Regions from separate parts of the Streptomyces sp. NPDC020884 genome, predicted to be linked through region 1. Evidence: riboswitches for the same ligand, from Rfam matches in the RefSeq annotation. Region 1 holds a riboswitch; the other holds the start of a gene.
What was found. A riboswitch is a leader RNA that binds a small molecule or an ion and turns the genes downstream of it on or off. The one in region 1 is predicted to bind cyclic di-AMP.
Positions count from the first base shown of each region.

Region 2: it holds a riboswitch for cyclic di-AMP, as region 1 does, so the genes downstream of both, ACH4UK_RS32295 (transglycosylase SLT domain-containing protein) here and ACH4UK_RS15620 (peptidoglycan DD-metalloendopeptidase family protein) in region 1, are expected to answer to the same signal.

Region 1 is NZ_JBIRRY010000004.1:307,629-322,077, forward strand. It holds gene hpnC (squalene synthase HpnC) at 374-1,285, shown strand; gene hpnD (presqualene diphosphate synthase HpnD) at 1,294-2,235, shown strand; gene hpnE (hydroxysqualene dehydroxylase HpnE) at 2,354-3,739, shown strand; gene ACH4UK_RS15580 (polyprenyl synthetase family protein) at 3,736-4,839, shown strand; gene shc (squalene--hopene cyclase) at 4,947-6,947, shown strand; gene ACH4UK_RS15590 (1-hydroxy-2-methyl-2-butenyl 4-diphosphate reductase) at 6,947-7,594, shown strand; gene hpnH (adenosyl-hopene transferase HpnH) at 7,600-8,619, shown strand; gene ACH4UK_RS15600 (aspartate aminotransferase family protein) at 8,711-10,108, shown strand; gene ACH4UK_RS15605 (helix-turn-helix domain-containing protein) at 10,182-10,790, shown strand; gene ACH4UK_RS15610 (DUF6126 family protein) at 10,821-10,994, shown strand; gene ACH4UK_RS15615 (tyrosine-protein phosphatase) at 11,029-11,841, opposite strand; cyclic di-AMP (ydaO/yuaA leader) riboswitch at 12,286-12,447, shown strand; gene ACH4UK_RS15620 (peptidoglycan DD-metalloendopeptidase family protein) at 12,451-13,404, shown strand; gene ACH4UK_RS15625 (SGNH/GDSL hydrolase family protein) at 13,567-14,394, shown strand; gene ACH4UK_RS15630 (STM4011 family radical SAM protein) at 14,407-14,449, opposite strand, start outside.
Region 2 is NZ_JBIRRY010000012.1:112,131-126,579, forward strand. It holds gene ACH4UK_RS32275 (CARDB domain-containing protein) at 1-1,632, shown strand, start outside; gene ACH4UK_RS32280 (dihydrodipicolinate reductase) at 1,763-2,842, shown strand; gene ACH4UK_RS32285 (carboxymuconolactone decarboxylase family protein) at 2,839-3,339, shown strand; gene ACH4UK_RS32290 (GMC oxidoreductase) at 3,394-5,037, opposite strand; gene ACH4UK_RS32295 (transglycosylase SLT domain-containing protein) at 5,183-6,037, opposite strand; cyclic di-AMP (ydaO/yuaA leader) riboswitch at 6,042-6,229, opposite strand; gene ACH4UK_RS32300 (FAD-dependent oxidoreductase) at 6,681-8,072, shown strand; gene ACH4UK_RS32305 (SpoIIE family protein phosphatase) at 8,088-10,700, opposite strand; gene ACH4UK_RS32310 (hypothetical protein) at 10,784-11,401, opposite strand; gene ACH4UK_RS32315 (helix-turn-helix domain-containing protein) at 11,647-13,368, shown strand; gene ACH4UK_RS32320 (PHP domain-containing protein) at 13,470-14,449, shown strand, end outside.

The sequences.
Region 1 (14,449 bases):
CGTGCGCTACCCGGCGCCGGGAGGAGCCCTCCGCCCGCAGCAGGGCCCGGGGGCGATCTCCTCCCGGCGGATGACGTCAATTCAGCCGTGCGCGGGGAAGGTTGACGGGAACGGCCGGGAAGCGGCGGCAGGCGTTCCACCCCGCCGGTCCCCTGTGAGCTGTGCAACGTAAGCTGTAGCGGTGCTGATTCATGGCAAGTAGGGCGATACGCCCCGGCACCGCCCGCTCTGCCGCGGTGCACTCGGAAGATTGAGCGGCGTGTCCGAAAAGGGTTGTTTTGGGTCAGCAGTGTAGAACGGGAGATGTGACGGCAATGACGGAAGATCTCCAGCTCCGACGTGGTTTCGCCGTCCCCGCGCCGGGCGGGTCGCCGTGACCTCGACCCCCGAGGCGCGCATCGGTGACGCCACCCTCGGCAAGGCCGCGGACGAGAACTTCCCCGTGGCGCCCTTCTTCCTGCCCCGCGCCTGGCGCGACGACCTGATGGCGGTCTACGGATTCGCCCGGCTCGTCGACGACATCGGCGACGGAGATCTCGCCCCCGGCGGCGCGGACGCCCGCCACCTCGGCCTGGAGCCGGCGCAGAGCGACGACCGCCTCGCCATGCTCGACGCGCTCGAGGCCGACCTGCACCGGGTCTTCGCCACCACCGGCCGGGAGCCGCACCACCCGCTGCTGCGCAAGCTGCGCCCCACCGTCCGGCGCCGGACGCTCACCCCCGAGCCCTTCATCGGACTGATCGAGGCCAACCGCCAGGACCAGAAGATCCGCCGCTACGGCACCTACGCCGAGCTCGCCGCCTACTGCGAGCTCTCGGCGAACCCGGTCGGCCGCCTGGTCCTCGCCCTCACCGGCACCGCGAGCCCGGAACGCGTCCGCCGCTCCGACGCGGTCTGCACCGCGCTCCAGATCGTCGAACACCTGCAGGACGTGGCCGAGGACCTGGAACGCGACCGGATCTATCTGCCCGCCGAGGACATGCAACGCTTCCGGGTCACCGAATCCGACCTGGCCGTGCCCTCCGCCGGAGCCTCGGTGCGCGCCCTGATCGCGTACGAGGCCCAGCGCGCGGGCGAGCTGCTGAACGAAGGCCCCCCGCTGGTGGGCAGCGTCGACGGCAGGCTCAAACTGCTCCTCGCCGGATTCGTCGGGGGCGGGCGCAGCGCGCTGACGGCGATCTCGGCCGCGGGATTCGACGTACTGCCCGGACCGCCCAGACCCACCAAGCCCAGCCTGCTGCGCGAGGTGGGAATCGTCCTTCGAAGAGCGCGTGGAGAGAGGTGAGCCGGACCGTGGAGGGACAGACGACGTACCTGTCGCCGCCGGTGCAGGCCGCATACAGTTACTGCGAGGCCGTCACCGGACAGCAGGCCCGTAACTTCGCTTACGGCATCAGGCTGCTGCCGTACGAGAAGCGGCAGGCCATGTCGGCGCTGTACGCCTTCTCCCGTCGGGTCGACGACATCGGCGACGGGGAGCTGGACCCGGAGACCAAGCGGACCCGGCTGGAAAGCACCCGCGAACTGCTGGAGCGGATCCGCAAGGACGCGGTCGACGAGGACGACACCGACCCGGTGGCCGTCGCGCTCTCCGACGCCGCCCGACGCTTCGCGCTCCCGCTCGGCGGGCTCGACGAGCTGATCGACGGCGTCCTGATGGACGTCCGGGGTGCGACCTACGAGACCTGGGACGACCTCAAGGCCTACTGCCGGTGCGTCGCCGGAGCCATCGGCCGCCTCAGCCTCGGCGTCTTCGGCACCGCGCCGGGCGCCCGCGGGGCGGAGCGCGCCGCGGAGTACGCCGACACCCTCGGCCTCGCCCTCCAGCTCACCAACATCCTGCGCGACGTCCGCGAGGACGCCGGCAACGGGCGCACCTACCTGCCCGCCGACGACCTGGCCAAATTCGGCTGCTCGGCCGGCTTCCACCGGACCACGCCGCCCCCCGGCTCCGACTTCGAGGGCCTGATCCACTTCGAGGTCCGCCGCGCCCGCGCGCTGTTCGCCGAGGGCTACCGCCTGCTGCCGATGCTCGACCGCCGCAGCGGCGCCTGCGTCGCGGCGATGGCCGGAATCTACCGCCGCCTCCTCGACCGCATCGAGCGCGACCCCGAGGCCGTACTGCGCGGCCGGGTCTCGCTGCCCGGCCACGAGAAGGCCTACGTCGCGGTGCGCGGCCTGTCCGGACTGGACGCCCGCCACATCTCGCGGCTCACCGCCAGGGGGCGAGCCTGATGCCGTGCGGCAGCTCCGGCTCCCGGGCAACCCTCCGGTCGCCCGACGCGTCACCGACTGCGACGATCTCCAGGGTGAGGACCCGGCAGACGGCCACGGTCCGGCGAGAGGGGCAGGCATGAGCGACGAGAGCCCGCGCCCCGTCGCGGTCGTCGTCGGCGGCGGCCTCGCCGGCGTCACGGCAGCGCTCCGTCTCGCCGACGCCGGACTGGACGTGACCCTCCTGGAGGGACGGCCCCGCCTCGGCGGCCTCGCCTTCTCCTTCCAGCGCGGCGACCTCACCGTCGACAACGGCCAGCACGTCTACCTGCGCTGCTGCACCGGCTACCGCTGGTTCCTCGACCGGATCGACGCCGCCCACCTGGCCCCGCTCCAGGACCGCCTCGACGTGCCCGTGCTGGACGTCGGCCGGGCCGCGGGCCCGCGCCTGGGACGGCTGCGCCGCACCGGCCTGCCCGTACCGCTGCACCTGGCCGGCGGACTCGCGGCCTACCCGCACCTCTCGCTCGCCGAGAAGGCCGGGGTGGGCCGGGCCGCTCTCGCGCTCGCCCGCCTCGACCCCGCCGACCCGGAGCTCGACCGGATCGACTTCGCCACCTGGCTCCGGCGGCACGGCCAGTCCGAGCGCACCATCGAGGCGCTCTGGGACCTCGTCGGCGTCGCCACGCTGAACGCCACCGCCCCCCACGCCTCCATGGCGCTGGCGGCGAAGGTCTTCAAGACCGGACTGCTCTCCGAGCCCGGCGCCGCCGACATCGGCTGGGCCACCGTGCCGCTCGGCGAGCTGCACGACACCCTCGCCCGCAAGGCCCTGGACACCGCGGGCGTCCGCACCGAGCTGCGCGCCAAGGTCGGCTCCCTGACCCGCACCGAGGACGGCCGCTGGAGCGTCGAGACGGCGGGGGAGCGGATCACGGCCGACACCGTCGTGCTGGCCGTGCCGCAGACCGAGACCCACGACCTGCTGCCCGCGGGCGCGCTGGACGAACCGGACCTGCTGCTCGACATCGCCTGCACGCCCATTCTGAACGTGCACGTCGTCTACGACCGCAAGGTCCTGCGCAGGCCGTTCTTCGCCGCGATCGGCTCCCCGGTCCAGTGGGTCTTCGACCGTACGCACTCCTCGGGGCTCAAGGGCCCCGGGCAGTATCTGGCCGTCTCGCAGTCGGCCGCCCAGGACGAGATCGACCTCCCCGTCGCCGAACTGCGGGAGCGCTATCTGCCCGAGCTGGAGCGGCTGCTCCCGGCCGCCCGCGGCGCGGGCATCCGGGACTTCTTCGTCACCAGGGAGCGCACCGCCACCTTCGCGCCCGCCCCGGGCGTCGGGCGGCTGCGCCCCGGCCCCCGCACCCGGCTGCCCGGTCTCCAGCTGGCAGGGGCCTGGACCGCCACCGGCTGGCCCGCGACGATGGAGGGTGCCGTGCGCAGCGGCGCCGGCGCCGCCGACGCGGCCCTGCACGACCTCGGCCGCCCCCATGGACATCCGCTGCAGGAGGCGGCATGAGCAGTACCACCGGAACAAGAGGAGAGTCTGTGACCCCGGCGAATCCGGCTTTCGACACCGTGGCGGACACCGCGGACGTCACCGCGCTTCTGGAGCGCGGACGAGCCCTGTCAGCGCCGGTCCTGCGGGCTGCCGTGGCCCGGCTCGCGCCGCCCATGGACACCGTCGCCGCCTACCACTTCGGCTGGATCGACGCCGAGGGGCGGCCCGCGGACGGCGACGGCGGCAAGGCCGTGCGCCCCGCGCTCGCCCTGCTGTCCGCCGAGGCGGCGGGCGCCCCCGCCGAGGCCGGCATCCCCGGCGCGGTGGCCGTCGAACTCGTGCACAACTTCTCGCTGCTGCATGACGACCTGATGGACGGCGACGAGCAGCGCCGCCACCGCGACACCGTCTGGAAGGCGCACGGCCCCGCCCAGGCGATCCTGGTCGGCGACGCGCTCTTCGCCCTGGCCTACGACCTGCTGCTGGAGCTCGGCACGGTCGAGGCGGGCCGCGCGGCCCGCCGGCTGACCACCGCCACCCGCAAGCTCATCGACGGTCAGGCCCAGGACATCTCCTACGAGCACCGCGAGCGGGTCACCGTCGAGGAGTGCCTGGAGATGGAGGGCAACAAGACCGGCGCCCTGCTCGCCTGCGCCGTCTCCATCGGCGCGGTGCTCGGCGGCGCCGACGACCGCACCGCCGACACCCTGGAGGCGTACGGCTACCACCTCGGCCTCGCCTTCCAGGCCGTCGACGACCTCCTCGGCATCTGGGGCGACCCGGAGGCCACCGGCAAGCAGACCTGGAGCGACCTGCGCCAGCGCAAGAAGTCCCTGCCCGTCGTCGCGGCGCTCGCCGCGGGCGGCGAGGCTTCCGAGCGGCTGGGCGAACTGCTCGCCGCCGACGCGAAGAGCAACGACTTCGACAGCTTCTCCGAAGAGGAGTTCGCCGCCCGCGCGGCACTCATCGAGGAGGCGGGCGGCCGCGAGTGGACCGCTGAGGAAGCCCGTCGTCAGCACGCGGTCGCCATCGAGGCGCTGCACGCCGTCGACATGCCCCACCGGGTGCGGGAGCAGCTCACCGAGCTCGCCGACTTCGTGGTGGTACGAAAGAGATGACCACTCTTCGCATATGACTCGCAGTCGCCGGCCGGCGCCCCTCTACCGGGCGCCGGCCGACGGAGACCCCAGCACAGCAGAGAACCGACTGCACGAAGGGGAAGCTCATGACAGCGACGACCGACGGATCCACCGGGGCTGTGCACCTCTCCGCAGCCTCGGCGGACGATCCGACCGAATCGACCACCGCCGCGGACGACGTGACCGTCGCCGCGCGACGGGCCGCGGAACGCTCGGTGGAGCACCTCCTCGGCAGGCAGGACGAGCAGGGCTGGTGGAAGGGCGACCTGGCCACCAACGTCACGATGGACGCCGAGGACCTGCTCCTGCGTCAGTTCCTCGGCATCCAGGACCCCGAGACCACCCGGGCGGCCGCCCTCTTCATCCGCGGCGAACAGCTCGGCGACGGCACCTGGAACACCTTCTACGGCGGACCGGGCGACCTCTCCGCCACGATCGAGGCCTACCTCGCCCTGCGGCTGGCCGGGGACCGCCCCGACGAACCGCACATGGCGCGCGCCTCCGGCTGGATCAGGGAGCAGGGCGGCATCGCGGCAGCCCGCGTGTTCACCCGCATCTGGCTCGCCCTGTTCGGCTGGTGGAAATGGGACGACCTCCCCGAACTGCCGCCCGAGCTCATGTTCTTCCCCAAGTGGGTCCCGCTCAATATCTACGACTTCGGCTGCTGGGCCCGCCAGACCATCGTGCCGCTCACCGTCGTCTCCGCGAAGCGCCCGGTGCGCGCCGCGCCCTTCGCGCTGGACGAGCTGCACACCGACCCGGACCACCCCAACCCGGCCAGGAAGCTTGCCCCGCCCGCCAGTTGGGACGGACTCTTCCAGCGCCTCGACAAGGGGCTGCACCTCTACCACAAGGTCGCCCCGCGCCCGCTGCGCCGCATCGCGATGAACCTGGCGGCCCGGTGGATCATCGAGCGCCAGGAGAACGACGGCTGCTGGGGCGGGATCCAGCCGCCCGCCGTCTACTCCGTCATCGCCCTGCATCTGCTCGGCTACGACCTCGACCACCCGGTGATGAAGGCCGGCCTGGCCTCGCTCGACCGGTTCGCCGTCCGGCGCGAGGACGGCGCCCGCATGATCGAGGCCTGCCAGTCGCCCGTCTGGGACACCTGCCTGGCCACCATCGCCCTGGTCGACGGCGGACTCAGACCCGACCACCCCGCCCTGGTGAAGGCCGCCGACTGGATGCTGGCCGAGGAGATCACCAGACCCGGCGACTGGTCCGTGCGCAAGCCCGAACTCGCCCCCGGAGGCTGGGCGTTCGAGTTCCACAACGACAACTACCCGGACATCGACGACACCGCCGAAGTCGTCCTGGCACTGCGCCGGGTGCGCCACCCCGACCCCGCCCGCCTGGAAGCCGCCATCGACCGCGGGGTCCGCTGGAACCTCGGGATGCAGTCCCGCAACGGCGCCTGGGGCGCGTTCGACGCCGACAACACCAGCTCCTTCCCCAACCGTCTGCCCTTCTGCGACTTCGGCGAGGTCATCGACCCCCCGTCGGCCGACGTCACCGGCCATGTGGTGGAGATGCTCGCCGTCGAGGGCCTCGCCAAGCACCCCCGTACCCGCGAGGGCATCGAGTGGCTGCTCGCCGAACAGGAGCCGTGCGGGGCCTGGTTCGGCCGCTGGGGCGTCAACTACGTCTACGGCACCGGGTCCGTGGTGCCCGCTCTGATCGCCGCCGGACTGCCGGCCGGACATCCCGCGATCCGCCGGGCCGTCTCCTGGCTGGAGTCCGTCCAGAACGACGACGGCGGCTGGGGCGAGGACCTGCGCTCCTACCAGGAGGAGAAGTGGATCGGGCACGGTGAGTCCACGGCCTCCCAGACCGCCTGGGCGCTCCTGGCCCTCCTCGCCGCGGGCCGCCGGGACACCCGCTCGGTCGCCCGCGGCGTCACCTGGCTGACCGAGGCGCAGCAGGCCGACGGCTCCTGGGACGAGCCGCATTTCACCGGCACCGGCTTCCCCTGGGACTTCTCCATCAACTATCACCTCTACCGCCAGGTCTTCCCCCTCACCGCACTCGGGCGTTATGTGTACGGCGACCCGTTCGCCGACCGCGCGGACGCCGCCGAGGGGGCCTGATGGGCGATCCGCGAGGGTCCGGGAGCCCCGAGCCACCGCTGCTGGTCGCCTGCGCGCTCGGCATCGAGCAGGTGGCCCTGCGCAGCGGCAGGCCCGCTCCCGGCCCGGTGCGGGTCCTGCGCACCGGCATGGGCCCCCGGGCCGCGGAGGCGGCCGTGGCGCGCTTCCTGGGCCCCGGCGGGGCCCCCGACGCCGCCGTGATCGCCTCCGGCTTCTGCGCCGGCCTCGCGCCGGGAATGCACCCCGGGGACCTGGTCGTCGCCGAGGAGACCCGGGACACGGACGGATTCACCCCCTGCGCGGGCACCGGTGTCCTGGTCGCCGCGCTCGCCAGGGCCGTTCCGGGTCGCACGGTCCACACCGGCCCGCTGACCGGCTCCGACCACGTCGTACGGGGCCCCGAGCGGGCCGCGCTGCGGGCGGGCGGGGCCATCGCGGTGGACATGGAGTCCGCCGCGACGCTGCGTACCGCCCTGTGCCACGGACCACGCCCGGTTGCGGCCGTCCGGGTGGTCGTGGACGCTCCAGAGCATGAGCTCGTCCGCATCGGCACGGTCCGCGGTGGAATATCAGCCTTCCGCGTTCTTCGTGCCGTCCTTCCGGCTTTCTACGAATGGCACCGATCTTTACTGCTCCCCAGGAGGTGAGCCAGATGGCCATGCCGCTCCGTCAGTCCATCAAGGTTGCGACGTATCTCTTCGAACAGAAGCTCCGCAAGCGTGAGAAGTTCCCGCTGATCGTCGAGCTGGAGCCGTTGTTCGCCTGCAACCTCGCCTGCGAGGGCTGCGGGAAGATCCAGCACCCGGCCGGCGTCCTGAAGCAGCGCATGCCGGTCGCCCAGGCGGTGGGCGCGGTGCTCGAATCCGGCGCCCCCATGGTGTCCATCGCCGGCGGCGAACCCCTGATGCATCCGCAGATCGACGAGATCGTGCGCCAGCTCGTCGCGAAGAAGAAGTACGTCTTCCTCTGCACCAACGCGATGCTGATGCGCAAGAAGCTCGACAAGTTCACCCCGTCCCCGTACTTCGCCTTCGCCGTGCACATCGACGGGCTGCGCGAGCGGCACGACGAATCGGTCGCCAAGGAAGGCGTCTTCGACGAGGCCGTCGCCGCGATGAAGGAGGCCAAGCGGCGCGGCTTCCGGGTCACCACCAACTCCACCTTCTTCAACACCGACACCCCGCAGACCATCATCGAGGTCCTCAACTACCTCAACGACGACCTGCACGTCGACGAGATGATGATCTCGCCCGCCTACGCCTACGAGAAGGCCCCCGACCAGGAGCACTTCCTCGGCGTCGAGCAGACCCGCGAGCTGTTCAAGAAGGCCTTCGCGGGCGGCAACCGGGCCCGCTGGCGGCTCAACCACTCGCCGCTCTTCCTGGACTTCCTGGAGGGCAAGGCGGACTTCCCCTGCACCGCCTGGGCGATTCCGAACTACTCCCTCTTCGGCTGGCAGCGCCCCTGCTACCTGATGAGCGACGGCTACGTACCGACGTACCGTCAGCTCATCGAGGAGACCGACTGGGACAAGTACGGCCGCGGCAAGGACCCGCGCTGCGCCAACTGCATGGCGCACTGCGGCTACGAACCCACGGCGGTGCTCGCCACCATGGGGTCCCTGAAGGAATCCCTGCGCGCGGCACGGGAGACCATCAGCGGCAACCGCTGAGGCGCGCCGACCGACGAGGCACGGCCGGCCGTCACGGGTCACCCGGGGCGGCCGGCCCCGCGACAGCACACCCGAAGGAGAAGAGCGGGCGATGACGGACGGCGGATCCCAGGGCTTCGACCTGGCGCGGCTCCTCGCCGAGCGCGGGGCCGAGCGGTACGACCTGCACGCGCGCCACCTCAACCACCAGCTGCCGCGCATGCTGCACACCATCGGCTTCGACAAGGTCTACGAGCGGGCCGAGGGCGCGTACTTCTGGGACGCGGAGGGCAACGACTACCTCGACATGCTCGCCGGGTTCGGCGTCATGGGCCTCGGCCGCCACCACCCCGTCGTCCGCCGGGCCCTGCACGACGTCCTGGACGCCCAGCTCGCCGACCTCACCCGCTTCGACTGCCAGCCGCTGCCCGGACTGCTCGCCGAGAAGCTGCTGACCCACAGCCCGCACCTGGACCGCGTCTTCTTCGGGAACAGCGGCACGGAAGCGGTCGAGACGGCGCTGAAGTTCGCCCGCCACGCCACCGGGAAGCCCCGGATCCTCTACTGCGACCACGCCTTCCACGGGCTCACCGCCGGCTCCCTCTCGGTCAACGGGGAGAGCGGCTTCCGCGACGGCTTCGGCCCCCTGCTGCCGGACACGGCGATCCCGCTCGGCGACCTGGACGCGCTGCGCCGGGAGCTGAAGCGGGGCGATGTGGCGGCCCTGGTCGTCGAGCCGATCCAGGGCAAGGGGGTGCTCGCCGCGCCGCCCGGCCATCTGCGCGAGGCGCAGGAGCTGCTGCACCGGTACAAGGCGCTCCTGATTGTCGACGAGGTGCAGACGGGCCTCGGCCGGACCGGGGACTTCTACGCCTACCAGCACGAGGAGGGCGTGGAGCCCGATCTGGTGTGCGTGGCAAAGGCGCTCTCCGGCGGCTATGTGCCCGTCGGCGCGACCCTCGGCAAGGACTGGATCTTCCGCAAGGTCTTCTCCTCGATGGACCGGGTCCTCGTCCACTCCGCGAGCTTCGGTTCCAACGCCCAGGCGATGGCGGCCGGCCTGGCCGTCCTGACGGTGATGGAGGACGAGGAGACCGTCGCGAACGCCCGGCGCACCGGCGATCTGCTGCGCGAGCGGCTGGCGGCCCTGGTGGACCGCTACGAACTGCTGCACGAGGTCCGCGGGCGCGGGCTGATGATCGGCATCGAGTTCGGCCGGCCCGCCTCGCTGAAGCTGCGCAGCCGCTGGACCATGCTCCAGGCCGCCCGCAAGGGGCTCTTCGCCCAGATGGTCGTGGTACCGCTGCTCCAGAAGCACCGCATCCTCACCCAGGTCTCCGGCGACCACCTGGAAGTGATCAAGCTGATCCCGCCGCTGATCATCGGGGACGCGGAGGTGGACCGGTTCGTGGCGGCGTTCACGTCCGTCATGGACGACGCGCACAGCGGCGGCGGACTGATGTGGGACTTCGGCCGGACGCTGGTCAAGCAGGCCGTGGCCAACCGCTGACCGGCCCCCGGGAGGGCTTTGCCTCTGAGGCAAGTTATTTGCCTCAAAGGAAAGATCCTGGCCCAATGGAGCCATGAACCCCCCGGACGAAGGGGTGCCGGACGAGCTCCCCGGCGTCGCACCCCGACTGCGTGACCTGCGCCGCGACCGCGGCCTCACCCTGGAGACCGCCGCCCGCCGGGCCGGACTCTCCCCGGCCCATCTCTCCCGGCTGGAGACCGGCCGCCGGCAGCCCTCGCTGCCCATGCTGCTGGGGCTCGCCCGCATCTACGGTACGACGGTCTCCGAGCTCCTCGGCGAGCAGCCGCCCGAACGGGACGCGATCGTCCGCGGCGGCGGCTTCGAGGGGGCGGAGGCGGACGGCTGGATGTACCGGCAGGTCGGCGGCTCCGGCCGTGCGATGCAGGCGCTGCGGGTGCGCGTTCCCTACGGGGCCCAGGGCGACCTGGTCCGGGTCCATCCCGGCGAGGAGTGGCTGTACGTCCTGGAGGGACGGCTGCGGGTCGGGCTCGGCGACACCGTCCACGACCTCGAACCCGGCGACAGCGCCCACTTCGACTCGCTCACCCCGCACCGGATCGCGGCCGTCGACCGCGGCGGCGCGGAGCTGCTCTTCGTCCACACCCTGCTGCAGAGCCCCGCCGCCGAGCTCTGCCTCGGCAACGCCCTGCACCCGCGCTGACCGGCCGTGAGTCCGGCAGAGAGGACCGTCATGACCGATTCCGAGTATTACGACCCGCTGGGTCCCGGGCGTCGTGAGAACGAGGACACGCAGGAGAAGCGGATGCCGCGCGGCGTCGTGATCCGGCTGTTCGCCTATCTGGTGGCGGGCCACGTCATCGCGGGCTTCCTCTACCTGCTCTTCGTGGTGGCCGGAAGCAAGTGAGGGCCCGTCACCCGGCGCGCTGTCGCCGGCCGGATCAGCTCGGGTCGAGCAGGCGCTCGCGCAGCCGCTCCCGGGTCTCGGGGGAGACCTTCAGCCCCTGGGCCAGATAGCGGTCGGTCGTTCCCCAGTTCTCCTCGATGGCCGCGAACGCCGCCGCGAGGTAGGCGGCCTCCGCCCCGAAGAGCGGGTTCAGCAGCTCCGTCACCTCGGGAGACATCCCGACCTCGGACATATCGGTGCGCTTCACCTTGTACCGGCGGTGGGGATCGTTGGACTTGAGGTAGTCCGCCTCGATCGCCTCCGGCCCGACGCCGACCGCCAGCAGCGCGATCGCTATCGAGAGACCGGCCCGGTCCTTGCCCGCGGCGCAGTGCATCAGGGCCGGGACGCTGTCCTCGGCCAGGGCGTGCAGCACCCGGCTGTGTTCGGCGGTGCGGTCCTCGATCGTCGAGCGGTACATCCGGATCATGCGCTCGGTGCCCTTGCCGTGCGCGAGGATCGAGCGCAGCTGCTCGATGTTCCCGTCGCGCACCAGCCGCCAGAACTCCGCGCCGTCGGCCGGGTCCGAGAGTGGAATGCTGACATTGCGGACACCGGTCAGCTCGATGTCGTACCCGTCGAGCCGGTGGTCGGCGGAATTGCGGAAGTCGAAGATCGTGTGCAGTCCGAGCCCGCCGAGGAAGGCCGCGTCCTCGGCGGTGGCGTTCGCCAGATGTCCGCTGCGGTAGAGCCGGCCGAAAGCGGTGCGTCGCCCGTCCGTGGTGGGGAGCCCGCCCACGTCGCGGAAGTTGCGGACTCCGGCCAGCGCGGTCTCGGTCGGCGGGACCTGCGGCACCTGTTGCGTCACGGTGGCTCCTGGGATCTCTGGCGTCGGCGCGGCTCGCCGGCGAGGGCGCTCCCGTGACGATACGACATCGATTCGGCGGAAAATCATGATGGCCGCACGCCCCGGTGCGGAAAGCCTCCGGGGCTGGGCTGACCGGGCGTCAGAACAGTCGCCCACACCATGTCCGTATTGGTGCATTTCGCAGAACATGCCCCGCTAATGGGGGAGATGGGATTGCGAAGGTGAGCGGGATCATATCCGTGACGGACCGTGGTGAGCGCGCCCCCGCGTTATCCCGTTCCCCGTACGGAAATACAAGATCCGTAATCCACGGAGTGTGACGGGAAATGCGAAACGATATTGAATAGATGATTCCGGTACGCAACCGATGGCTTGTTCCGCTCGTCCTGGCTCGCTTACGGTCGCCGCAATCCGGACGGACCGCCTAATCCTGCCGCCGCCCGGAATTCGCACCCACCCACTCACGCGTGGCAGGAGCGGGGGAACCAGGTAAGCCGCCGATCCGGAGCGATCCGGACCGGCTCGGGGTGAAGTCGCCGCACGTGCGACCGGGCATCTCCAGCCCGAACCCGACAGCTCACCTCGCAGGCGCCGGAGAGGAACTTCCCCATGCCCGCACAGGGTAAGCACCGTCGTCCGAAGTCCGGCCCGATCTCCCGCGGCGTCCTCGCCGCAGGGACCGGCGGCGCCGCACTCGCCCTCCCGCTCATCGGCGCCACCGTCGCGAGCGCCGCGGACCAGGCCGCTCCGGCGGCGAAGCCCGCCGCCGCCTCGGTCGCCGCCGCGCACACCGCACCGGCCGCCCCCGCCGCGCCGAAGACCGCCCCGAAGACGTACGCCGTCGTCTCCGGCGACTACCTGTCGAAGATCGCGGCCGAGCACCGGCTCAAGGGCGGGTGGGAGAAGCTGTACCAGGACAACCGCTCCACCGTCGGCGAGAACCCCAGCCTGATCCACCCGGGCATGAAGCTGACCCTCGGCGCCAAGGGCTCCGCCCCGGCCGAGAAGTCCGCCGCTCCCAAGGCCGCCCCGAAGAAGGCCGAACCGGCCCCGAAGGCCGCGCCGAAGGAAGCCCCCAAGGGCGACACGATCTCCGCCGACGACTCCGAGGGCTCCGGCAGCTCCGCGCAGACCGGTTCCTCCGAGGCCACCGGCTCCGGCTGGTCGGCCCCGCTCGCCAGCGCCAACGTCACCACCCAGTACCGCGCTTCCGGCGCCAGTTGGTCCAGCGGCTACCACACCGGCTCGGACTTCCAGGCCGCCTCCGGCACCCCCGTCCTCGCCATCGGACCGGGCACCGTGGTCTCGGCCGGCAACAGCGGCTCGTACGGCAACGAGGTCGTCATCCAGCACGAGGACGGCATGTACTCCCAGTACGCCCACCAGTCCTCGCTCGACGTCTCGGTCGGTCAGACCGTCACCGGCGGCCAGCAGATCGGCCTCTCCGGCTCCACCGGCAACTCCACCGGCCCGCACCTGCACTTCGAGGTCCGCACCGGCCCGAGCTACGGCTCGGACGTCGACCCGATCGCGTACCTGCGTCAGCACGGCGTCTCCGTCTGACCGAGTGCGGCGAGAAGCAGGGAGAAGGGCGGTGCGCGGCGGCGCACCGCCCCTCTCTTTATTCCGGCTTTACCAAAAACTGACCGGGTGGTCTATCTCACCACCCGTCAACCCCGTATTACGGTCGCGTAGGTCACATCGGACGATGCAGGATAAGTCCTTGTGGCAGACGATTCGAGAAACAACCAGCAGCACACCATCGGGTCGTACGCGGCGATTGGCGACAGTTTCACCGAAGGCGTCGGCGACCCCGGCCCCGACGGGACCTTCGTCGGCTGGGCGGACCGCTTCGCGGTCCTCCTCGCCGACCGGCTCCCCGCCCCCGACGCGGCGGCCGGCCCCGAGGACTCCCCGCACGGTGACTTCCGCTACGCCAATCTCGCCGTACGCGGACGTCTCCTCGACCAGATCGTCGAGGAGCAGATCCCCCGCGCCAAGGAACTGGCCCCCGACCTGGTCAGCTTCTGCGCGGGCGGCAACGACATCATCCGGCCCGGCACCGACCCCGACGACCTCGCCGAGCGTTTCGAGCGGGCGGTCGCCGACCTGAGCAACGCCGTCGGCACGGTCATGGTCACCACCGGCTTCGACACCCGGGGCGTTCCGGTGCTGCGCCACATGCGCGGCAAGATCGCCACGTACAACGTCCATCTGCGGGCCATCGCCGACCGCTACCGGTGCCCCGTGCTGGACCTGTGGTCGCTCCGTTCGGTCCAGGACCGCCGGGCCTGGGACAACGACCGACTCCACCTGTCGCCCGAGGGCCACACCCGCGTCGCCCTGCGCGCCGCCCAGGTCCTCGGCCACGACGTGCCCGCCGAGCCCGACCAGCCCTGGCCGCCGCAGGCCCAGCGCACCCCCTTCGACGAACGGCGCGACAACATCCAGTGGGCCCGCGAATACCTCGTGCCCTGGATCGGCCGACGGCTGCGCGGCGAGTCCTCCGGCGACCACGTCGAGGCGAAGCGCCCGGACCTGCTGCCGCTGTAGCCGTCGTCGCGGTCACGGCTCCAGCAGGGGAAGCGCACGCCGGGACGGGCTCGAC
Region 2 (14,449 bases), on a different contig from region 1:
CTCGACTCCACCGGTGAGTTCGTCGAGTTCACCTCGACCGCTCCGTCGAACTCCGTCGTCGTGCGCAACTCCATCCCCGACGCGCCGGGCGGTGGCGGCCGCGAGGCGACCATCAGCCTGTACGCCGACGGAGAGTTCGTCCGCAAGCTCGACCTCTCCTCGAAGCACAGCTGGCTGTACGGGAACACCGACAGCCCCGAAGGGCTCACCAACACCCCCGGCGGCGACGCCCGGCGGCTGTTCGACGAGTCCCACGCGCTGCTCGCGCAGACCTATCCGGCCGGCACGAAGTTCCGCCTCCAGCGGGACGCGAGCGACAACGCCGCCTTCTACGTCATCGACCTGATCGACCTGGAGCAGGTGGCAGCGCCCTCGGCCCAGCCGTCGGGCTGCGTGTCCATCACCACGTACGGCGCGGTGGCGAACGACGGGATCGACGACACGGACGCGATCCAGCGCGCGGTGACGGCGAACCAGGAGGGCGAGATCGACTGCGTGTGGATCCCGGCGGGCCAGTGGCGCCAGGAGCAGAAGATCCTCACCGACGACCCGCTCGACCGGGGCCAGTGGAACCAGGTCGGCATCTCGGACGTGACGATCCGGGGCGCGGGCATGTGGCACTCCCAGCTCTACACCCTGACCCCGCCGCACGAGGCGGGCGGGATCAACCATCCGCACGAGGGCAACTTCGGTTTCGACATCGACGACAACACGCAAATCTCCGACATCGCGATCTTCGGCTCCGGCACCATCCGCGGCGGCGACGGCAACCAGGAGGGCGGCGTCGCGCTGAACGGCCGCTTCGGCAAGGACACCAAGATCAGCAACGTCTGGATCGAGCACGCCAACGTGGGTGTCTGGGCCGGCCGCGACTTCGACAACATCCCCGACCTGTGGAACCCGGGCGACGGCGTCGAGTTCACCGGCGTGCGGATTCGCAACACCTACGCCGACGGCATCAACTTCGCCAACGGCACGCGCAACTCCACGGTCTACAACTCGTCGTTCCGCAACACCGGCGACGACGCGCTCGCCGTCTGGTCCAGCAAGTACGTCAAGGACCAGTCCACCGACATCGCCCACGACAACAGCTTCCGCAACAACACGATCCAGCTGCCCTGGCGCGCCAACGGCATCGCGATCTACGGCGGTTACGACAACAGCATCGAGAACAACATCATCTCCGACACCATGAACTACCCGGCCATCATGCTGGCCACCGACCACGACCCGCTGCCCTTCTCCGGGGAGACGCTGATCGCGGGCAACGCCCTGTACCGCACCGGCGGAGCCTTCTGGAACGAGGACCAGGAGTTCGGCGCGATCACCCTCTTCCCGCAGAACCTGCCGATCCCCGGCGTCACGATCCGCGACACGGACATCATCGACTCCACCTATGACGGGATCCAGTTCAAGACGGGCGGCGGTCTGATGCCGGACGTCACGATCGAGAACGTCCGGATCGACAAGTCCAACAACGGCTCCGGGATTCTCGCGATGGGCGGTGCGCGCGGCAACGCGACCCTGTCCGACGTGACCATCACCGACTCGGCCGACGGCGACGTGCTGATCGAGCCCGGCTCGCAGTTCACGATCTCCGGCACCCCGAACGGCGCACGGGCCAAGCGGTAGGCCCTGGCGACGCCTTGTACGGTTCCCGGGCCGGCGGATCACCGCCGGCCCGGGAACTCCCTTTTGTCCCGTCGGATTTGGTCCTGTCACGGCTCTGGGAAGTGCAAGGCCCGGCCGCTACCCTCCGCGCATGATTCCCACGGTTGTCTGGGGTACCGGCAACGTCGGCCGCGCGGCGATCCGCGCCGTCGAGGCCCATCCGGCACTGACACTCGCCGCCGTCCTCGTGCACGATCCCGCCAAGGTCGGCCGCGACGCCGGCGAGCTCGGCGGGGTCGGGCGCACGCTCGGGGTCGCGGCCACCGACGACATCGCCGCCGTCCTGGCCGCCCGTCCGCGCGCGGTGGTCTACGCGGCGTCCGGCGACATCCGCCCCGACGACGCACTCGCCGACATCGGCCGGGCGATCCGGGCCGGCGCGGTGGTCGTCACGCCCTCCCTCTATCCGCTCTACGACCAGCGCAACGCCCCACCGGAGCTGCGGGACCCGGTGCTGGCCGCCGTCGCCGAGGGCGGCGGCTCGCTCTTCGTCTCCGGCGTCGACCCCGGCTGGGGCAATGACGTGCTGCCCCTGCTGGTCAGCGGTCTCGGCACCGAGGTGGACGTCATCCGCTGCCAGGAGATCTTCGACTACTCCACGTACGAGCAGGAGGAGTCGGTGCGCCATCTGATCGGCATGGGGCACCCGATGGACTACGAGCCGCTGATGCTGGCGGAGAGCGTTCCGACGATGGTGTGGGGCGGTCAGATACGTCTCATGGCGCGGGCGCTGGGCGTCGAGCTCGACGAGATCCGCGAGACCCTGGACCGCCGGGCGCTGGAGAGAGAGGTGCAGACCCGCACGATGGGCGGGTTCGCGGCGGGCACGCAGGGCGCCGTGCGCTTCGAGGTGCAGGGCATCGTGGACGGCGTGCCCCGCATCGTCATCGAGCACATCACCCGTATTCATCCCTCGTGCGCGCCCGACTGGCCCTCCCCGCCCGACGGGGTGGGCGCGCACCGGGTGGTGATCGAGGGCCGTCCCCGTATCGAGGTGACGGTCGAGGCCTCCGACGAGGGCGAGAACCGGTCGGCGGGCGGGAACGCCACCGCGGTCGGACGGCTCGTCTCGGCGATCGACTGGTTGGTGGACGCGAAACCGGGCCTGTACGACGCACTCGACGTTCCGCTGCGGCCTGCGGTCGGCAGGCTGGGAAGGAGACCGGCATGATCATCGATATTCCGGAGGGCCAGGAGCCCATCGGCTACGTATGGGGGGAGATGGTCCCCGGCATCGGCATGGCCGCGGCCACCTTCTCCATGTCCGTGTACGAGCACACGACGCTGGGGCTGCGGGAGTTCGAGGCGGCGCGGCTGCGGGTCGCGCAGATCAACGGGTGCCTGTTCTGCCTGGACTGGCGGACCGAGCGGGACGGGGCGAAGGTCGAGGAGGCGTTCGCCGCGGCGGTGATCCAGTGGCGTACGACCGATGCCTTCGACGAGCGGACCCGGCTGGCGGCGGAGTACGCCGAGCGGTACACGCTCGACCATCACGGTCTCGACGATGCCTTCTGGAAGCGGATGACCGCGCACTACAGCCAGGCGGAGATCGTGGAGCTGACGATGAGCATCGGCTCGTGGCTGGCGTTCGGGCGGCTCAACCATGTGCTGGGGATCGACGCGGTGTGCGTTCTGCCGGGTCACCGGGAAAGGGTCGAACACCCCTGACGGAGTCCGGGGCCGCCGGGTTGGCACTCCCGGCCCCGGGCTCTCCGTGGTCACCTACAGATCGGTCGCGATGATCCGCTCGATGTTGCGCTCGGCGAGCGCGGTGATGGTGACGAACGGGTTGACGCTGGTGTTGCCGGGGATCAGGGCGCCGTCGATGACGTACAGGCCCGGGTAGCCGTGCAGCCGGCCGTAGTTGTCGGTGGCCTTGTCCAGGACCGCGCCGCCCAGCGGGTGGTAGGTGAGGTGGTCGCCCCAGATCTTGTAGACGCCGAAGAGGTCCGTGCGGTAGATCGTGCCCTCCTTCTGGTTGATCTTGTCGAAGATGGTCTTCGCGGCGTCGATGGACGGCTGCTTCCACGCCGTCTGCCAGTTCAGCTCCGCCTTGCCCGCCGCCGCGTTCCAGGTGAACTGGGCGCGGTTGGGGTTCTTGGTGATCGACAGGTAGAACGAGGCCCAGGTCTCGATCCCGGTGGGCAGCGGAGCGACTTCGGCGAACGCTCCGCCGGCGTCCCAGTTGTCGATGCCGCCGGTGGGGATGGAGGACTGCACCTGCCCCGTCGGGTCCCAGAGGTGGTTGGCGCGGCCGCACATGACGTTGCCGTTGTCGCCCCAGCCCTTGCCGATCTCGTTGTTGAGGAGCGGCAGCGCACCGGTGGCCTTGAGGCCGACGAGCAGCTTGCTGGTGCCCACGCTGCCCGCGGCGAAGAACACCTTGTCCGCGGTGACGGTCTTGGTGACGGTGGTCTGGCCGCTGGTGTCGAGCTGGTCGATGAGCACCGTGTAGCCGCCGCCCGGGGCGGGGGTGACGGTGGTGACCTTGTGGAGCGGGGTGATGGTGACCCGGCCGGTGGCCTTGATCCGGTCGATGTAGGTCTTCTGGAGCGACTTCTTGCCGTAGTTGTTGCCGTAGAGGATCTCGGCGTCCAGGGCTGACTTGGGGACGGTTCCGGCCGCCTCCTGCTTCATGTAGTCCCAGTCGTAGACCGCGGGCACGAAGAGGAACGGGAAGCCGGAGCGCTGGGCGTGTTTTCGGCCGACCCGGGCGTACTGGTAACAGTCGACGGTGTCGAACCACGCGGGATCGATGGTGGTGACGCCCAGCCCGCTGTTGGCGCGCGGGTAGTAGGTGCTGTACATCTCCTCGGCGTTCACCGTCGGGAGGATGGCGCCGAAGTTCTCCCGGCGCGGGGTGACGGCCATGCCGCCGTTGACCAGGGACCCGCCGCCGACGCCGCGGCCCTGGTAGACCGTGATGCCGGAGAACTCCTCCGCGTCCAGGATGCCGGTGTAGCGGTTGACGTTCTTGTCGATGGGGAAGCCGAGGAAGTTGCTCAGCGGCTGCTTGGTGCGGGTCCGCAGCCAGAACGAGCGGTCGTCCGGTCTGGTGGTGTTGGCGAAGATCTTGCCGTCCGCGCCCGGGGTGTCCCAGGCCATGCCCATCTCGATCATGTGGACGTCCGTGCCGGCCTGGGCGAGCCGGAGGGCGGCCACGGAGCCGCCGTATCCGGTGCCGATGACCAGGACCGGCACATGGGCGCCGGAGCCGATCGGCGCCGCTGCCGTGCGGACGCTCGCCCATGACGGCGCGGCGGGTCCGGCAAGCGCCGCGGCCCCCAGAAGAGAACCTGTTCCTGTGATGAACCTTCGACGCGAGACACCCTTGGCCTCGCCATCCTGCGTGGTAGCGTCACTCATGTGACATCCCTCACTCTCGACAGAGTGCAACAGGTTCTACTGTCGATCGCGTGGTAAGTCACTAGAAACTTGGGGGTAACTTCCCGTACAGGCCTGAGGGGCCCCGGACCGTGGTCCGGGGCCCCTCAGGCCTGTACGGGAAGGCTCAGTACGCGCCGAAGACGTTGTCGATCGAGCCGTACCGGTCCGCGGCGTAGTTGCACGCGGCCGTGATGTTGGCGACCGGGTCGTAGCTGTCGGTCGAGGTGCCGGGCACGTGGTAGGCCTGGAAGGTCGGGTCGATGACCTGGAGCAGCCCCTTGGACGGGGTGCCCTTGACCGCGTTGGAGTCCCAGTTGTTGATCGCGGCCGGATTGCCGGAGGACTCGCGGATGATGTTGCGGTGGATGCCCTCGTAGGTGCCGGGGATGCCCTGCTCGGCCATGACGGCGAGCGACTCCTTGATCCAGCCGTCGAGGTCGTTCGTGTAGGTGACGGCGCTCTTCTCGGCGGCCGGAGCGGCCTGTGCCACGGGGGCGGCGTCGACGCGCTCCGAACGGTCGGCGCGGTCCGCCGAGGCGCCGCGTGCGGCGGACGGGGAAGCCTTGCCAGCCTTGCCAGCCTTGCCGGCCTTGGCGTCCGACGGGGCGGCGGCCTTGCTTCCGAGGGTCAGCTTGACACCCGGGTGAATAAGGTCGGGATTCCCTCCGACGATCTTCCGGTTGCCTTCGTACAGCTTCTTCCAGCCGCCGCTGACGGAATGCTCGCGGGCGATCTTGGAAAGCGTTTCGCCGGCCACCACGGAATGCTGGGCGGGTGCGGCGCGCACGGCGGAATCAGCCGATGCGGCCACCGAGGCGGGCACCACGGCCTGCGGCGCGGCGGCGGGCGCAGGGGCCGCGAAGGCGCTGGTGGCGCCGATGACCGGCAGGGCGAGAACGGCTCCGCCGGTGGTCATGGCGGCGAGGCCGCGGCTCAGCGAGGTGGACTTGGGACGGCGGTGCTTACCCTGTGCGGGCATGGGGAATTCCTCTCCGGCGCCTGCGAGGTGAGCTGTCGGGTTCAGACGGGAGATGTCTGGCCGCACGAAGATGCGACTTCACCCCAAGCCGTTCCGGTTACGGATCGGCGACTTACCTGGGTCCCCCGCTCCTGCCGTACGTGAGTGGGTTTCGGATTCCCGGACGGCGGCAGGATTCGGCGTTCCATCCGGATTGACGGTGACCGTAGGCGAGAAACGCGGAACAGAACAACCCCCGCATTCCGCTTTCCCTTTTCCACGCAAGATCGAATGGCGGAATTCCCGGATCGGGCCGTGCCGCCACGGCGTCAACTTTCTTCGCACAGAAGGGAACCGATGGATCCGCTTCTGCGTCCGCACCCTCGGACGTGACGCTCACCACTCCCTCGCGGTGATGGCCAAAACAGGCCTAGGCAAATGCCTCAACAATCCCAATAGACCCTTTATGGATGAGTGAACCAAAAGAGCCAAATCGACCATATCGGCACAAGGAAAGGGATCAATCGGTCACTCGCGACAGGGCCGGTCGACGAGCCCGCGGGACGATCGCTTACGGTGTGGGGTGGAGACTAGTAAGCCAACCCTTACCTCCGACGTACGCTGTACCTGCCCGCGTTCGCCCGCCCCGAAGGAACACCACGCCATGACACGCCCCGTCCGCGTCGCCATTGTCGGAGCCGGCCCCGCCGGTATCTACGCTGCGGACGCGCTGCTCAAATCCGAGGTCTGCCAGGACCCGGGGGTCTCCATCGACCTCTTCGAGCGCATGCCCGCGCCCTTCGGCCTGATCCGTTACGGCGTGGCCCCCGACCACCCGCGCATCAAGGGCATCGTCAAGGCCCTGCACCAGGTGCTGGACAAGCCCCAGATCCGGCTCTTCGGGAACGTCAGCTACCCCGATGACATCGGCCTGGACGACCTGCGGTCGTTCTACGACGCGGTGATCTTCTCCACCGGCGCCGAGGCCGACCGGGCGCTCGACATCCCCGGCATGCAGCTGGACGGTTCCTACGGCGCGGCCGAGTTCGTCTCCTGGTACGACGGGCACCCCGAGGTCCCGCGCACCTGGCCGCTCACCGCGGAGAAGGTCGCCGTGCTCGGCGTGGGGAACGTGGCCCTGGACGTGGCCCGCGTCCTGGCCAAGACGGCGGACGAGCTGCTGCCCACCGAGATCCCGGACAACGTGTACCAGGGCCTCAAGGCGAACAAGGCGCTGGAGGTGCATGTGTTCGGGCGGCGTGGCCCGGCGCAGGCCAAGTTCAGCCCGATGGAGCTGCGGGAGCTGGACCACTCCCCCAACATCGAGGTCATCGTCAACCCCGAGGACATCGACTACGACGAGGGCTCCATCGCCACCCGGCGCGAGAACAAGCAGGCCAACATGGTCGCGCAGACCCTGGAGAACTGGGCGATCCGGGACGTCGGCGACCGCCCGCACAAGCTGTTCCTGCACTTCTTCGAGTCCCCGGTCGAGATCCTCGGCGACGACGGCGAGGTCGTGGCGCTGCGCACCGAGCGCACCGAGCTGGACGGCACCGGCAACGTCCGGGGCACCGGCCGGTTCACCGACTGGGACGTGCAGAGCGTCTACCGGGCCGTCGGCTACTACTCGGAGGAACTGCCCAAGCTCCCCTTCGACGTGGCCTCCGGCACCGTCCCGCACGAGGCGGGCCGCGTCATCTCCGGTGACGAGCACATGGCCTCGGTCTACGTCACGGGCTGGATCAAGCGCGGCCCCATCGGTCTGATCGGGCACACGAAGGGCGACGCCAACGAGACCGTCGCCTGCGTCCTGGAGGACCGCGCCGCCGGCCGGCTGCCCGAGCCCGCCACACCCGCTCCGGAGGCCGTCGAGGCCTTCCTGCAGGACCGGGACGTGCGGTACACCACCTGGGAGGGCTGGCACAAGCTGGACGCCCACGAGCAGGCGCTCGGTGCGGCCCAGGGCCGTGAGCGGATCAAGGTCGTGGAGCGCGAGGGCATGCTGGAGGCCTCCGGCTCCTTCGTGCCGGCCGAGCGCCCCGCCGACGCCTGATCGACGAGAGGCCTTCTAGGGGGCCGGATCCGGGGCTGCCGCCGAGCGCCCCGGGTCCGGCCCCCGGAACGTGCGCCACAGGTCCGGTCCAGGATGCCGGGCCGTCGGGGGCCGCCGGACGGTCGGGGTCTCGCCCCAGCGGGCGGCCAGCAGGATCGCGATGTCGTCCGGGCGGTCGGTGGCCGCTCTGGCCTCTCCGATGACCTGGTCGGCCGTCTCGGCCAGGGGTACCGTGCCGATGCGCTCCACGGTGGCGCGCAGCCGCTCGATCCCCTCGTCGATGTCCGTGCCGGGGCGCTCGATCAGCCCGTCCGTGAACAGGGCGAGCATCGCGCCCGGTTCGAGTCGCATCTGGGTGACGGGGTAGGACGCGCGCCCGTCGATCCCGAGCACGATGCCGCCGGGCAGGTCCAGCACTTCCGTCCGGCCGTCGGGCCGCCGCAGCACGGGCTGCGGATGCCCCGCCCGTACGGCACGGGCCACCCCGGTCTCCGGGTCGAAAGCGATGTAGCAACAGCTCGCGAACTGCCCCGGGTCGAGGTCGATGAGCAGCCGGTTGGTACCGCTGATCACCTCCTGCGGATCATGGTTGCTCAGCGCGAACGCCCGTACCGCACTGCGCAGTTGCCCCATCGTCGCGGCGGCGGCGACGCCGTGGCCCTGTACGTCCCCGATGACCAGGGCGAGTTCATGGCCGGTCTCGATGACGTCATACCAGTCGCCGCCCACGTCCATGCCCTGGGTGCCGGAGAGGTAGCGCCCCAGGGTGTCCACCCCGTCGACCTCCGGCAACCGGTGCGGCAGCAGGGCGTCCTGGAGCCCGCGGGCGAGGGCCACCTCGCTGTCGTAGCGCTGGGCGCGCTGCAGGGCCTGGGCGATGAGCCCGGCCAGGGCCGTCAGGACGGTGCGCTCCTCCGGACTGAAGCCGCGGGGCCGGTCGAAGCCGAGGATGCAGGAGCCGACGGGCCGCCCGGAGGCGATCAGCGGCAGGAACGCCCGCGCCCCGACGTCCGCGTCGATCGGGATGCCCGGATAGGCCTCGGCCAGGCGCTGCATGGACTCGAAGAACAGCGGGCGGCCCGTCGTCAGGGTCTCCACCCCGGGGATGTTCACGTCGAGCCCGACCCCGTCGAAGCGGTCGAGGAAGCCCTTGGGGAATCCCGTCTCCCAGGCCAGATGGAGATGGCGCTCGTTCAGCAGGTAGATGGCGAGCTGACGGCCGCCGAACGCGGGCAGCAGCTCCTCGGTGACCACCGCGGAGACCTGACGCGCCGTGACCGCCTCGGTCAGCGCGATGGCGAGGGCCACCGGCCGGTACAGCGCGGAGGAACGGTCGGCGGTCGAGCCGATGCCCAGGCCGGGTGTCGTCACGGAACCAGGGGCGTAGGCCGGCTGGTCGGTCGCCTGAAGGACCACGCTGATCCCGTCGTGACCCGGATACAGGGACACCGACAGCCAGCGCGAGGGCGGGCGCCGGGCGAGGAAGTGGACGGGCTCGTCGGCGATGAGAGCTGCCCGGTAGTGGTCCGCGTACGCCTCGTGGCCGAACCACGGCAGGGCCTGCCACACCACATGCCCCACGAGCTCCGCACGGGGGTGGCCGAGCAGCTCCTCGGCGAGGCCGTTGGCGTACGTGATCCGCCCGAGCCGGTCCAGGGAGAGGATGCCCCGGGGGAGCCGGTCGGCGGCCTCCGGCACGACCGGTCCCGCACCGAGGTCGACCAGGAAACCGGTCAGGTGGCCGGCGGCGGCATCGCCGTCCGGGTGGGTCCAGCGGCCGGAGAGCTCCAGCAGATGGGACCGGCCGTCGGGGCCTCGCAGCCGCATCCGGCGGACGACCGGCTCGGCCGATTCCACGGTCTGCCTGGCCAGCGCCCACAGCCCGTACACGTCCTCCGGGACCAGCCGTTCGGCGAGTGCGTCGACGGTGCCCGGGAAGGCGTCGGGTGCGAAGCCGAGGATCGCGCAGAGTTCATCGTCGGCGGCGACCTGCCCGGAGTGCAGGTCCCAGTCGAAGCGGCCGACCCGCACCGGGGGCGCGGTGGCGGCGGGCAGCTGCACGGGGACCGGTTCCGTCTCCCATACGCAGGAGACACCCCGCTGTTCCAGATCGGTGAGCGCGTCACCGAGCCGGTGGCCGAGGCGGTGCAGCCGGTCGCCGTCGGCGGGAGCGACGGGCTTGCCGGGTGTGGAGGCCCGCAGGACGGCGAGCACGCCCAGGCTCCCCCGGGGCCCGGCGATCGGCACCCACAGCGAACCGAACGGGAACGGCAGCCCGGCCATCAGCTGGGGAAACCGGCGCATCGCCTCCTCCGCGTCGCCGAGCAGCACGGGCCGCCCCGAGCGGTAGGCCTCGGACACCGGGAACGGGCGGTTCACATACATCCGCCACCAGGGCCGGAACAGCGGGGCCGGCAGTCCGGCGAGCACCGCGAGCCGGAGAAGTCCGGGCGTCCCGCTGGGCAGGTAGACGCCGCCCGCGTAGCCGTCGCTCGACTCGACGGCGCTGACGAGGGCCTGAGCGAGGACGAGCGACAGCTCGTCGGGCGCTCGGCCAGCGTCCTGCTCCCCGGCCGCGGTCCCGTTACCGGCGGGCGGGGGACGCCGGGTCGTATCGTGCCGGGTCACACAGCCAGCATGCTCCCGGTCCGGGGTACCGCGCACCTCCGCGACCGGCCGCTCCCCTGCGGCGGCCGGTCGCGGGGGCGGGATCAGTGCAGCTTGGCGACCGCGGTGCGGGTCGTCTTCCTGAACCCCTCGAGCGGTGCGCCGTCGAGTTCGCCGAGCTGCCCCCACTCGACGACGGTCACCGTCCTGCCGTCGCGGCCCACGGAGTAGAGCCCGATGTCGGTGGAGCCGACCTCCGGGTAGGACGTGTCGATGCTGTAGACGTGCGCGCCCTCCTCCACGTCGACGCGGCCCTGGTAGAACGCCTCCCCCTCCAGGCCGGGGTCCTGCTCCTTCAGCCGGTCGAGGCAGGTCTCCAGCGCGCTCCGCAGCTCGGCGGCGAGCGCCTTGGCCTGCGCGGTGGTGGCGGCGAGGGTGATGGTCTGGCGCGCGCCGGTGTCCAGCTCGGTGCGGAAGTCCCGGTGGCGGGTGCCGGTCGCCGGGGCGATTCCGGCGGTGCACACGGACCCTTCCTCGGGCACGCCCTGGCGTACCGGACCGGCCGTCCAGGGGGTGGTGGAGGCGGGCAGCTGGCCCGCGCTCAGGAACTTCGGAGGCGCGGGGGCCGGCGCCGGGGCCGCGGTGGCGGGGACCTGGCCCAGGGCGGTGACGGCCAGGCCCGTGACCGCGGCGGTCAGGACTGCGGTGCGGAGGGTGCGCATGGTGGGGTTCCCCGTTTCGGATGGTGCGGTCAGGTGGTCGTACGGCGTCGCACCGGGTCGTGCGGGGCCCGGCGAGGAGCCCTGCGTCGGCGGTGCGAGAACGGGCACCAGCCTCGTCCGCCGCCCCGGATCCGGACAAGCACGACACGGCTTCCCGCCGGGCTGGAACCGTCCCACCCCTGGTGACGTGGGTGTTCTCGGAGGGCTGGAACGCCCTGGAACGACGGCAGGGGAGGGCGAGCGGATTGGGTGGCGCCGAAGGGGCCGCACGGGCGGCGTTGGCGGACCGGCTGAACGCGCTGCGGGAGGAGTCGGGCCGGACGTACGCATCGCTGGCCCGCCGCATCGGGGTCAGCGGCTCGACGCTGCACCGGTACTGCACGGGGCGGACGGTGCCCGCGGAGTTCGCGCCCGTGGAGCGGCTGGCCCGGTGGTGCGGCGCACCGCCCGAGGAGCGTGAGGCGCTGCACCGCCTCTGGATCCTGGCGGACGGCGAACGGGTCGAGCGGCAGGGGGCGGCGGAGGCCGAGCAGGCGGGGGGCCTGGCGGTGGACGCCCCGACCGGGGGGACGGGGGTCGTGCCGGTGGACGCCCCCAGCGGGGAGACGGGGGCCTTGCCGGTCAACGCTCCGCACGGGGAGACGGCGTCGCCCGGGGAGCTCGTACGGCCCCGAACCGCCGAGGCCGCCGCCGAGCCGGGGCCGTCCGAGAAGCCGGGGCCGTCAGCGGATCCCGGGCCGCCCGCACATCCGGGGTCGACAACGGAAGCCGGGCCGCCCGCTCGCCCGGGGCCGACAACGGAACCCGGGCAGCCCGCACGTCAGGGGTCGTCAGCGGATCCCGGGCCGTCCGCTCCCCCGGGGCCGTCCGGCGGGGAGACTTCCCGTCCGGTGCCGTCGTACGTCGTCGGGGGCCCTGCCCCGAACGGGAACGGGTCCGTCCGGCGGCCGGTGTTCCGGTCCCGCCGGGCGCGCCGGTACGGGCAGGCGATCGGCGTCCTCGCCGCGGCGGTCCTCGTGCTCGCCCTGGTCGCCGCCTTCGCGGGGACGGGGCTGTCGGGTCCGGACCGGAGCCCGTCGGTGGCCCAACACCCGGGCGCGCCCCCGGCGGACACCCAGGAGCCCTCGCCTTCCGGCTCCCTCGGGTCCGGGAAGCCGCACAGCACGCCGAGCGGCACCCCGCGGGGGACTGCGTCCGGCAGCCCCCGGGCGGCCGGGCCGCCCGGCGTCGGGTCCCGCCAGGAGGTGCTCCCCCGGGCCTCCGGGCCCTCGCCGGGTCCGAAGGCCGGGCGGGTGCCGTTCACCTGGACCGGTGACGATCATGTCTGGAAGAACGGCTGCGACCACTCCTACCTCGTCGACCGGGCGCCCAGCGCCGTCCCGCCGCCCCCGGTGGAGGCCGACGCGGCCTCCTGGGCCGGAGCGCTCGGCGCGGTGCACGCCGGCGAGAGCGGTGTCCGGATCACGCTCCAGGGCCGGGACGAGCGGACCGTGGTGCTGGAAGCCCTGCGGATCCGGGTCGTCGAGCGCCGGGCCCCCGCGAAGGGCCGCGTCTACCGGATGAGCTCCGGCTGCGGCGGGGCGCTCACCCCGAGGATGTTCGACGTCGATCTCGACGTCCCCCGCCCCCTCGCGCGCTCGGTCGCGGGCAACGACTCCGGCGAGCCGATCGAGGCGGTCGCCTTCCCGTACACCGTCTCGGTCTCGGACCCGGAGGTCCTCCTGGTCACCGGCCGCACGGTGGGCTGCGACTGCGACTGGTACGCGGAGCTGGCCTGGAGCAGCGGCGGCCGGTCGGGGACCGTGCGCATCGACGACGGCGGGCGGCCGTTCCGTACAAGCGGGGCACGGGAGGATTCCGTGCTCGACTACGACACGGGCACCGGCCGCTGGGTGTCCGTCCAGGACGCCGCGGACGCCGGGGGCCCCGGCGAGGCCGGGACCGACGGGGAGACCGCCGCGTCCTGAGGCGGCTCCCCACAGCGCGCAGGCGTGCCGGGCCGGATGCCCCCATGCTGGTGGGGCGGGCGAGGGACCCGTGCCGCAGACGCTCCCCGGTGGAGGTGCCGATGGACCCCGTCACCGCCCTGCGCCGGATCGCCTTCCTGCTGGAACGCTCGCAGGCCGCCACCTACCGGGTGAAGGCCTTCCGTACGGCCGCCGGCGCCGTGACCGCGATGGCCGACGGGGAGGCGGCCGATCGGGTGGCCGCGAAGTCCCTGGAGCGGGTCGCCGGGATCGGGCCCCGCACGGCCGAGGTGATCCGTGAGGCGCTGGCCGGAAGGACGCCCGGATATCTGGACCGGCTGGAGCGGGAAGCCGCGGCGGAGCCGCCCGTCGAGGGGGGCCGGGAACTCTTCGAGCGCCTGACGGGCGACTGCCATCTGCACTCGGACTGGTCGGACGGGGGCAGCCCGATCGAGGAGATGGGCCGGACCGCCGCGGAGCTCGGGCACGCCTGGGCCGTCCTCACCGACCATTCGCCCCGGCTGACGGTGGCACGCGGTCTGTCGCCGGACCGGCTGCGGGAGCAGCTCGCAGTGGTGGAGCGGCTGAACGCGCAGTGGGCCCCGTTCCGGCTGCTGACGGGGATCGAGTGCGACATCCTGCCGGACGGTTCGCTCGACCAGGAGCCCGAGCTGCTGGAGCGGCTCGACGTGGTGGTGGTCTCCGTCCACTCCAAGCTGCGGATGGACCCCGCGCCGATGACGCGGCGGCTGGAAGCGGCGGTGCGCCATCCGCAGGCCGATGTGCTCGGCCACTGCACGGGACGTCTGCTGGCCGGTCGCGGCCGACCGGAGTCGCGGTTCGACCCGGAGCGGGTCTTCGCGGCGTGCGCCGAGGCGGGGACGGCGGTGGAGATCAACTGCCGTCCGGAGCGGCGGGATCCGCCCCTGCGGCTGCTGCGCGCCGCCGTCGCGGCGGGGACGCTCTTCGCGATCGACACGGACGCACATGCTCCCGGGCAGCTCGACTGGCAGCGGTCGGGGTGTGCCCGCGCCGAGGAGTGCGGGGTGTCGGCGGACCGGGTGGTGACGACCTGGAGCGC